DNA from 3 places in the Micromonospora sp. NPDC023956 genome. Region 3 is predicted to be linked to each of the others. Evidence: predicted binding sites of a transcription regulator. Region 3 holds the regulator's gene; each other region holds the start of a gene.
What was found. Region 3 encodes HrcA, which represses chaperone genes, less so after heat shock. Its sites were predicted from a motif close to GGTTNGCACNCTCNNNNNGAGNGTGCNAACC; they were not measured.
Positions count from the first base shown of each region.

Region 1: groES (co-chaperone GroES) is a predicted target of HrcA. The motif match lies at 1,978-2,008, and genes of this name have one in related genera.
Region 2: groL (chaperonin GroEL) is a predicted target of HrcA. The motif match lies at 1,315-1,345, and genes of this name have one in related genera.

Region 1 is NZ_JBEZZN010000003.1:593,005-596,281, forward strand. Features, by position in the region: gene AB0F58_RS09010 (methyltransferase domain-containing protein) at 1-77, opposite strand, end outside; gene AB0F58_RS09015 (cellulose binding domain-containing protein) at 200-1,747, opposite strand; gene groES (co-chaperone GroES) at 2,141-2,455, shown strand; gene groL (chaperonin GroEL) at 2,526-3,277, shown strand, end outside.
Region 2 is NZ_JBEZZN010000003.1:272,088-275,364, reverse strand. Features, by position in the region: gene groL (chaperonin GroEL) at 1-1,124, opposite strand, end outside; gene AB0F58_RS07460 (cold-shock protein) at 1,965-2,168, opposite strand; gene AB0F58_RS07455 (GNAT family N-acetyltransferase) at 2,393-2,923, shown strand; gene paaN (phenylacetic acid degradation protein PaaN) at 3,056-3,277, opposite strand, start outside.
Region 3 is NZ_JBEZZN010000017.1:70,590-73,866, reverse strand. Features, by position in the region: gene AB0F58_RS25800 (DUF4870 domain-containing protein) at 1-808, opposite strand, end outside; gene hrcA (heat-inducible transcriptional repressor HrcA) at 1,078-2,100, shown strand; gene dnaJ (molecular chaperone DnaJ) at 2,174-3,277, shown strand, end outside.

The DNA.
Region 1 (3,277 bases), on a different contig from region 3:
CCGGCCACCCGCGTCGCCGCGGCGAGCGCGGCCGACCCCTCGGGGGTACGCAGGGCGGCGAACTGGTCGAGATCCACCCGGCCCATTCTGGACCGCCGGCACCGACGCCCGTCGACCACCTCGGCCACCGGGGTCCCGCCTGCCCGGCGGGGCCACGCGGTCGGGTCCGGGCCACCCGGCCCGGACCCGACCGGCGGGGTCAGGGCAGTGACCTGAGGAACGGGCCGTGATGCAGGCGGAACTCCCAGGCGTAGAACCGGTCCCAGTTGATCGACCAGGTCATCAGCCCACGGAAGGCCGGGTTGGTCCCGCTGCGCGGTGCGTACGACCCGCAGTTCTGCCCCTTCACCAGGCAGTTCACCGCGGCCTGCACCCCGGCGGGGGCCAGGTAGCCGTTGCCGGCGCTCGGGGACGAGGGCGCGCCGAAGGCCACCTGGTCCTCGCGCAGTGCCGGGAAGACCCGGTCCGGGTTGCCGGCGACCGGGAAGCCGGCCAGCAGCATGTCCGTCATCGCGATGTGGAAGTCCGCGCTGCCCATCGTGTGGTACTGGTTGTCCAGCCCCATGATCGGGCCGGAGTTGTAGTCCTGGACGTGCAGCACGGTGAGGTCGTTGCGCAGCGCGTGGATCACCGGCAGGTACGACCCGGCGCGCGGGTCCTGCCCGCCCCACTGGCCCTGGCCGTAGTACTGGTAGCCGAGCTGGACGAAGAACGTCTCCGGCGCCATGGTGAGCACGAAGTTGGCGCCGTACCGCTGCTTGAGGGTGCGGATCGCGGAGATCAGGTTGACGATCACCGGCGTGGTCGGGTTGCGGAAGTCGGTGTCCCCGGCGTCCAGGTAGAGCGAGTGCCCCTCGAAGTCGATGTCGAGGCCGTTCAGGCCGTACCGGTCGATGATGGCCGACACCGACCGGACGAAGGTGTCCCGGGCGGCGGTGGTGGTGAGCTGGACCTGACCGTTCTGCCCACCGATGGAGAGCAGCACCTTCTTGCCCTGCGCCTGCTTGGCACGGATGGCCGTGACGAACTGGGCCTCGGTCTCCACCCCCGGGCACTCGGCCGCCGGGCAGAGCTGGAAGCGGATGTCGCCCGAGGTCACCGTGGTCGGCTCACCGAAGGCCAGGTTGATGATGTCCCAGTCGGCCGGCACGTCGGCCATCCGCAGGTAGCCCGAGCCGTTGGCGAAGCTGGCGTGCAGGTAACCGATCAGCGCGTGCTTGGGCAGTCCGCCGGGCGGGGGAGTGGTGGGCGGCGGGGTCGTCGGCGGCGGTGTGGTGGGCGGCGGGGTGGTGGGTGGTGGCGTCGTCGGCGGTGCGGTCGTGGGTGGCGGTGTGGTGGGCGGACCGCCGGTGCAGGGCGCGCCGTTGATCGTGCAGTTGGTGGGGGAGCCGGAGCCGGTGACCAGGAAGCCGAAGGACGCCGACGCGCCGGGTGCGACGGTGCCGTTCCACGAACGGTTGGCGAAGGTGTGCCGCCCGCCGGTGCTGGTCAGCGTGGCGTCCCAGTAGGAGCCGAGGGTGGTGCCCGTCGGCAGGGTGAAGGCGACCTGCCAGCTGGTGATGGTGGTCGGGCCGCCGTTGGTGATGGTGTAGCGCCCCTCCCAACCGGTGCCCCAGTCGGCGGTCCTGACGAGGGTGGCGGTCGGGCCGGCGGCCTGTGCCGGTGCGGCGACGACGAGGGTGGTGGCGGTGATGGCGGCGAGGGCCGCGACGGCGGCCAGCAGCGGTCTCGGGACAGGGCGACGCATCCGGACCTCCCGGTAGGAGAGCCGTCGGATCGACGGATGCCTAATTATTAGGATTGTTAACTGTAAAAGTCCAGGTGTGGTGGCGATCGATCCCGTCTCGGGCCGTGGAGCGGGGTGGTCGCGGCGCGGGTGGTCGCCTTTCGGGGGTGACGGCGGGTCCCGATCGACGCGACTCGCCCCGCCGTCGTTGGCACTCTCCTTGACGGAGTGCTAGCGGCGGCCTAATCTGCGATTAGCACTCTCCCATCGAGGGTGCCAGCCTCCGGGTCTCACTCGGAGGTTGAACGCCAGGCGGACCGGCACCCGCGACGACGGCCCCGCCCGGTGGCATGTGGCAGATTGACGCTGGTCGGCCCCGCCGACCGGTAACGAAACCAAGTACCCCAGGAGGGTATGCCCGTGACTACCGCGACCAAGGTTGCGATCAAGCCGCTCGAGGACCGGATCCTGGTCCAGGCGAACGAGGCTGAGACCACCACGGCGTCGGGCATCGTGATCCCCGACACCGCCAAGGAGAAGCCGCAGGAGGGCACCGTCCTCGCTGTCGGCCCGGGCCGCGTCGACGACAAGGGCAACCGGATCCCGGTTGACGTGCAGGTCGGCGACACCGTCCTCTACTCGAAGTACGGCGGCACCGAGGTCAAGTACGCCGGCGAGGAGTACCTGGTGCTCTCCGCCCGCGACGTCCTCGCGGTCATCGAGAAGTAACCAACCGATCAGTGTCGCTGCCCCGGTCCGGCTCGCCGGGCCGGGGCAGCAACGCTTCGAAGGGATATCCATGGCGAAGATCCTGAGCTTCTCGGACGACGCCCGGCACCTGCTCGAGCACGGTGTCAACGCCCTCGCGGACGCGGTCAAGGTCACTCTCGGCCCGCGCGGGCGCAACGTCGTCCTGGACAAGAAATTCGGTGTGCCGACGATCACCAACGATGGGGTCACCATCGCCAAGGAGATCGAGCTCACCAACCCGTACGAGAACCTCGGCGCGCAGCTGGTCAAGGAGGTGGCGACCAAGACCAACGACGTCGCCGGCGACGGGACCACCACCGCCACCGTGCTCGCCCAGGCCATGGTCCGCGAGGGCCTGCGCAACGTGACCGCCGGTACCAACCCGGCCGGCCTCAAGCGCGGCATCGACGCGGCGGCGGCCAAGGTTTCGCAGGCCCTGCTCGACCGGGCCGTCGAGGTGGCCGACAAGAAGTCGATCGCCCACGTGGCGACGATCTCGGCGCAGGACGCCACCATCGGCGAGTTGATCGCCGAGGCGATGGAGAAGGTCGGCCGAGACGGTGTGATCACCGTCGAGGAGGGCTCCGCCCTGCACACCGAGCTGGAGGTGACCGAGGGTCTCCAGTTCGACAAGGGCTTCATCTCGCCGAACTTCGTGACCGACCTGGAGTCGCAGGAATCGGTTCTGGAGAACCCGTACATCCTGATCACCACGCAGAAGATCTCCGCGATCGAGGAGCTGCTGCCGCTGCTGGAGAAGGTCCTCGCCGACAGCCGGCCGCTGCTGATCGTCGCCGAGGA
Region 2 (3,277 bases), on a different contig from region 3:
GCAACGCCACCGGCCAGCTTGGCCAGCCGCTCCTGCAGCTTCTCGCGGTCGTAGTCGGAGTCGCTCTTGTCGATCTCGGCCCGGATCTGGTTGACCCGGCCCTGGATCTGCTCGGCGTCGCCGGCACCGTCGACGATGGTGGTCTCGTCCTTGGTCACGACGACCTTGCGGGCGCGGCCCAGCATCTCGACGCCGACGGCGTCCAGCTTGAGGCCGACCTCCTCGCTGATGACCTGGCCACCGGTGAGGATGGCGATGTCGCCCAGCATGGCCTTGCGGCGGTCACCGAAGCCCGGCGCCTTGACGGCGACCGACTTGAAGGTGCCCCGGACCTTGTTGACGACCAGGGTGGCGAGCGCCTCACCCTCGATGTCCTCGGCGATGATCAGCAGCGGCTTGCCGCCCTGCATGACCTTCTCCAGGATCGGGAGCAGGTCCTTCACCGAGGAGATCTTGCTGTTGACGATCAGGATGTACGGGTCGTCGAAGACGGCCTCCATACGCTCCGGGTCGGTCATGAAGTAGGCGGAGATGTAGCCCTTGTCGAAGCGCATACCCTCGGTGAGCTCGAGCTCCAGGCCGAAGGTGTTGCTCTCCTCGACGGTGATGACGCCTTCCTTGCCGACCTTGTCCATCGCCTCGGCGATGATCTCGCCGACGCTGGTGTCGCCGGCCGAGATGGAGGCGGTGGAGGCGATCTGCTCCTTGGTCTCCACGTCCTTGGCGAGCTTGGACAGCTCCTCCGAGACGTTCGCGACCGCAGCCTCGATGCCCCGCTTCAGGGCCATCGGGTTGGCACCGGCGGCCACGTTGCGCAGACCCTCGCGGACGAGGGCCTGGGCCAGGACGGTCGCCGTCGTCGTGCCGTCACCGGCGACGTCGTCGGTCTTCTTGGCGACCTCCTTGACCAGCTCAGCGCCGATCTTCTCGTACGGGTCCTCGAGCTCGATCTCCTTGGCGATGCTCACACCATCGTTGGTGATGGTGGGGGCACCCCACTTCTTCTCGAGCACGACGTTGCGGCCCTTGGGGCCGAGCGTCACCTTTACGGCGTCGGCGAGCTGGTTCATGCCCCGCTCGAGGCCGCGACGGGCCTCCTCGTCGAACGCGATCATCTTGGCCATACGGCGTTGTCCTCCTGGACACTCACGGGCCACCCGAGTGTGTGTCCCGGATGGGCCGCCTGGTGTACGCACCTTGGGACGTCGCCACCTGGCGACGACGACGTCTCCTCGGCCGGGCCGGATAGCCCGCGACGACCGGCCATGTGCCGCGCGACTCGATGCCGTGCGACCGTGGCCCTACCGTCCCGACCATTGGCACTCACGCCATGCGAGTGCCAATGACTTGTTTAGCACTCTCCCCTGCCGAGTGCAAGCACGATGCCCCCGCCCGACGTGCCCGCCGACCGACGCGGGCCACACCGAGGCGGTAATTGATCATGGAATGAACGGGAAGATCCGGCCTCTCCGGGACACGTCCGGTGCAGGAACCGGCGCGGCGGGGCAGGCGGTGCCGGGTGGTACGGCCACCAGCCGGCAGAGGCACCGCGCGGGGCGGCGCGGCAGGGAGACGCAGGCGCGCGGGGCGGCACGCAGAGCGGAGGTACCGCGCGGGGCGGCACGCAGACGCAGGCACGCGCGGCACGGAGAGCGGACGACCCCGGGCCCGGAGAGCCGGGATAGGTGGGCAGACCCGGGGGAGCATGCCGGGGTGTCCGCACGGGGGACGCCCCGACCTGCCGCTACTTGCGTCGGGCCGACGGCTCGACCGAGCCGTCGGGACGGACCGGTGGACGGGGCGCGCCCGGCTCCGACGGGTCGGATCCGGGCGGGCCGGAGGGGGGAGGGAGGGGAGGGAGGGGACGGGTCGACCGTGGGTCCACCGGCGGCTGTCCGCCGGAACGACCGCGGCCCACCCCGATCGCGGCGACCGCACCGTCGCGGCACCACCACGCGGTCGGCTCAGGCGATGACGCGCACCCGCTCGGCCTGCGGGCCCTTCTGCCCCTGAGCGATCTCGAACTCGACCCGCTGCCCGTCGTCCAGCGCCTTGTAGCCGTCCATCTCGATCGCGGAGAAGTGGACGAAGACGTCCTGCCCTCCGTCGACGGCGATGAAGCCGTAGCCCTTTTCGGCGTTGAACCACTTGACGGTGCCTTGCGCCACGGTGCACTTCCTCACTTCGCTGGGCGACACGCAACCCCCGACACCGGTCCGATCGGCATCGGGACCACCGCTTTCCTCACCGGCCCGGAGCGGCCGATGTTCGGTGACCGAAATCGCACGCTACACGAAGCGTCACCACAGTGCACGACCACAAAACAGGGCATAACAGACTGCTCTCCACCCGGGTGCACATCGGCGCCCATCATTGGGGTAGGCATTCGGACATGACGCGGAATCCGGCCGGTTCGACGGCAGGCGTACCCACCGTCCGCCGGGTCCGCCCGACCGACGCCGCCCGGATGCGGGCCCTGCGGCTGGAGATGCTCGCGGACGCGCCACTGGCCTTCCTGGAGACCCTCGCGGAGGCCGCCGCCCGTCCGCACGCCGAGTACGCCGCCCGGATCGCGTACACCTCGACCGGCTCGCACGCCGCGCAGTTCGTCGCCGACCCCGGTGACCGCATGGTGGGGCACGCCGGCGGGGTCGCCTCGCCGCACGAACCGGGCCTGACCGTGGTGTTCGGGGTGTACGTCACTCCCGCCTGGCGCGGCACCGGACTGCTCGCCGAGCTGATCGACGGCGTCGGTCGCTGGTCGCGGGCGTGTGGACGACCGGAGCTGATGCTGGAGGTGGTGATGGGCAACGACCGCGCCTACCGGTCGTACCTGCGGCTGGGCTTCACCGACACCGGGGTACGCGTGCCGCACCCTACGGTCCCGTCGATGCGGGAACTCCAGATGCGCCGCCCGGCCTGAGCCGCTGCCGGAAGTGCTCTCACACCCGCCCACGCGGGTGCCGGGAAACCCTCCCCGTCCGGCTGGGCGGTCGCCGGGGCCCTTCCTGCGCCAGGAGCGGCAGGAAGGGCCCCTACGACCGACCGGACCGGATCAGGCGGTGTGGCGGCGGCTCTGCACCACGCGGAACCGGTTCGCCACGTAGGCGCCGTCGGTGAGGGCGGCGTTGGCGGCCGGGTTGGCACCGCTGGCGTGGAAGTCGGAGTACGCCGCCGACTGGTTGACGAAGACCCCGCCGGTCAGGTTGCAGGACAGGTGCACCCCTACCTCGATCGCCGCCGCCTCGGCCGCGTCGAGCACCGCCGCGTCGGTGGA
Region 3 (3,277 bases):
ACGCCCCGGGCGGCGGAAAGCCCGCCTGCGGCCCCGGCGGGTAGCCGCCCTGCTCCCCGGACGGCGGGTAGCCGCCCTGGTCACCGGGCGGCGGGTAGCCGCCCTGGTCACCGGGCGGCGGGTAGCCGCCCTGGTCACCGGGCGGGAAATGGCCGCTCTGGTCGCCGGGCGGTGGATAGCCGGTCGCGGCGAAGTGCCCGCCCGAGGTCGGGTGGTCGGCCGTCGGGTCGTGAACCGTCGTCGGCGGTTCCGGGGCGTAGGCGGCGTGGCGTTCCGCTGACGGTTCGTCACCCGGTGACCCGTAGCGCTGCGTCGGCGGCTCGTACGAAGGCGCGGAGAGGTTCTCCGTCGGCGGCTCGTACGACGGCGTCGACCAGTTCTCGGTCGGTGGCTCGTACGCAGGCGGGGCCAGGTGCGCGGTCGGTGGCTCGTACGACGGCGCGGAGAGGTTCTCCGTCGGCGGCTCGGGCGTCGACCAGCTCCGGGTCGACGGGGTCAGGTTCTCCGTCGGCGGTTCGGGCGGCGTCGACCAGTTCTCCGTCGGCGCTTCGGGGGCCGGCGCGGAGAGGCGCTCGGTGGGCGGCTCGGCGTACTGCTCGGTGGCGGGCTCGTGGGGCGGCCCGGACCGACCGCCGGACGGGGTGGACCCGCCGGGTGGGGGATACCCGGACGCCCCGTCCGCGCCGGACAGTGGGGTGGTCGGCTCCTCGGGCGTCGACGGGGCCCCGGACGGGGCGAGCGGCATGGTCGGCTCCGGCGGGTACCGGCCGGGGTCGCCCTCGCCGGGCGGGCGCGGCGGTTCAGTCATGCCGGTCACGGTAGGGGCTCCGGGCAAGCCGCGACCAGCGGGACACCGTCCGGATCACCCGGACGGACCGCCACCGTGCCGGGCGGGCCGCGGGGTACAGGTCGACACCGATCATCGCGTCCCGGGGGTGGGCCGACGTAGACTGGCACTCGTTACAGTCGAGTGCCAGGGGCGCGGTCCCTCGCGGTCGGCGGCCGCCACCGGTCGTCGCCGATGGCGGACGTGCACCGCACGACCCTGGGTGCCGACAGGCGTAGGAGGTGGGGAGAGTGGGTCTCGACGACCGGAAGCTCGCCGTGCTGCGCGCGATCGTCGAGGACTACGTCGCGACCCAGGAACCGGTCGGCAGCAAGGCGCTGGTCGAGCGGCACCAGCTCGGTGTCTCCCCGGCAACGGTCCGCAACGACATGGCCGTGCTGGAGGAGGAGGGCTACATCCGGCAGCCGCACACCAGCGCCGGACGGGTGCCCACCGACCGCGGCTACCGCCTCTTCGTCGACCGGCTCAGCCGGGTCAAGCCGCTGAGCCCGGCCGAGCGTCGGGCGATAGAGCGGTTCCTGGTCGGTGCGGTCGACCTCGACGACGTCGTCCACCGCACCGTCCGGCTCCTCGCCCAGCTCACCCGCCAGGTGGCCGTGGTGCAGTATCCGAGCCTGGCCCGTTCCTCGGTGCGGCACCTGGAGCTGGTGCCGATCTCCACCACCCGGTTGATGCTGGTGATGATCGCCGACACCGGCCGGGTCGAGCAGCGGCTGGTGGAGCTGCCCGCGCCGGTTCCCGCCGACGACGTCACCGACCTGCGGCGGCTGGTCAACGAGAAGCTCTGCGGCACCCGGCTGTCGGACACCCCGCCGCTGGTGCAGGCGTTGGTGGAGGAGGTCAGGGTCGGGCTGCGTCCGACGATGACCACGCTCGCCACCGTCCTGCTGGAGACCCTGGTCGAACGGCACGAGGAGCGGATCGCGCTGGCCGGCACGGCCAACCTGACCCGGGGCGGCCTGCTCGACTTCCATGGCTCGTTACGGCCGATCCTCGAGGCGCTCGAGGAGGAGGTCGTCCTGCTCAAGCTGATCGGCGAGGTCGAGCCGAGCACGACCCGGATCCGGATCGGCGACGAGAACGAAATCGACAACCTGCGGGGTACGTCGGTGGTCAGCACGGGTTACGGTCCGGGTGCCACCATCGTGGGTGGGCTGGGCGTGCTCGGCCCGACGCGGATGGACTACCCCGGCACCATCGCCACGGTACGCGCCGTGGCACGCTACGTGGGCGAGCTGCTGGCCCAGAACTGACCAGTCAGGGCCGACGGCCGACTCGGGCCGACGACCGGCGCAACGCGAGACGAACATGAGGACACGGAACGCAGTGGCCAGGGACTACTACGGCATCCTCGGCGTCAGCCGGGAAGCCTCCGACGACGAGATCAAGCGCGCCTACCGCAAGCTGGCGCGGCAGTTCCACCCGGACGTCAATCCGGACCCGGAGGCCCAGGAGAAGTTCAAGGACATCAACGCCGCGTACGAGGTCCTCTCGGACGACCGGAAGCGGCAGATCGTCGACCTGGGTGGCGACCCGCTCGCCCCGGGCGGCGGCGGGGCCGGTCCGGGCGGGCCGGGCGGCGCCGGACCGTTCGTCGGCTTCCAGGACATCATGGACGCCTTCTTCGGCGGGGCCACCGGCTCGCGGGGGCCGCGTCCGCGCACCCGTCCCGGGGCCGACGCGATCCTGCGGCTGGAGCTGGACCTGAACGAGACGGCGTTCGGCGTCGAGGCGCCGATCACCGTCGACACCGCGGTGCTCTGCACCACCTGCTCCGGCGCGGGCACGGCCGCCGGCACCCACCTGGCCACCTGCGAGGCGTGCGGTGGGCGGGGTGAGGTGCAGTCGGTGCAGCGCACCTTCCTCGGCCAGGTCGTCTCGGCCCGGCCCTGCACGGTCTGCCAGGGGCACGGCACCACCATCCCGCACCCCTGCCCGACCTGTGCCGGTGACGGCCGGGTCCGCACCCGCCGCTCGCTGACCGTCAAGATCCCGGCGGGCGTGGAGGACGGCATGCGGATCCGCCTCGCCCAGCAGGGTGAGGTCGGCCCGGGTGGCGGCACCGCCGGCGACCTCTACGTCGAGATCCACGAACGGCCGCACGACGTCTACTCCCGCAAGGGCGACGACCTGCACTGCCGGGTGACGGTGCCGATGACCGCCGCGGCGCTCGGCACCCGACTGACCATCAAGACCCTGGACAGCGAGGAGATCGTCGACGTCAAGGCGGGCACCCAGCCGGGCAGCACGATGCGGTTGCGCGCCCGGGGCGTACCGCACCTGCGCGGCACCGGCCGGGGCGACCTCTACGTCCACCTCGACGTGCGGACTCCGACCAAGCTCGACGCCGACCAGGAGCGGATGCTGCGCGACTTCGCCAAGACCCGGGGCGAGGAGGTCGCCGAGCTGAGCAAGCAGGGCGGCTTCTTC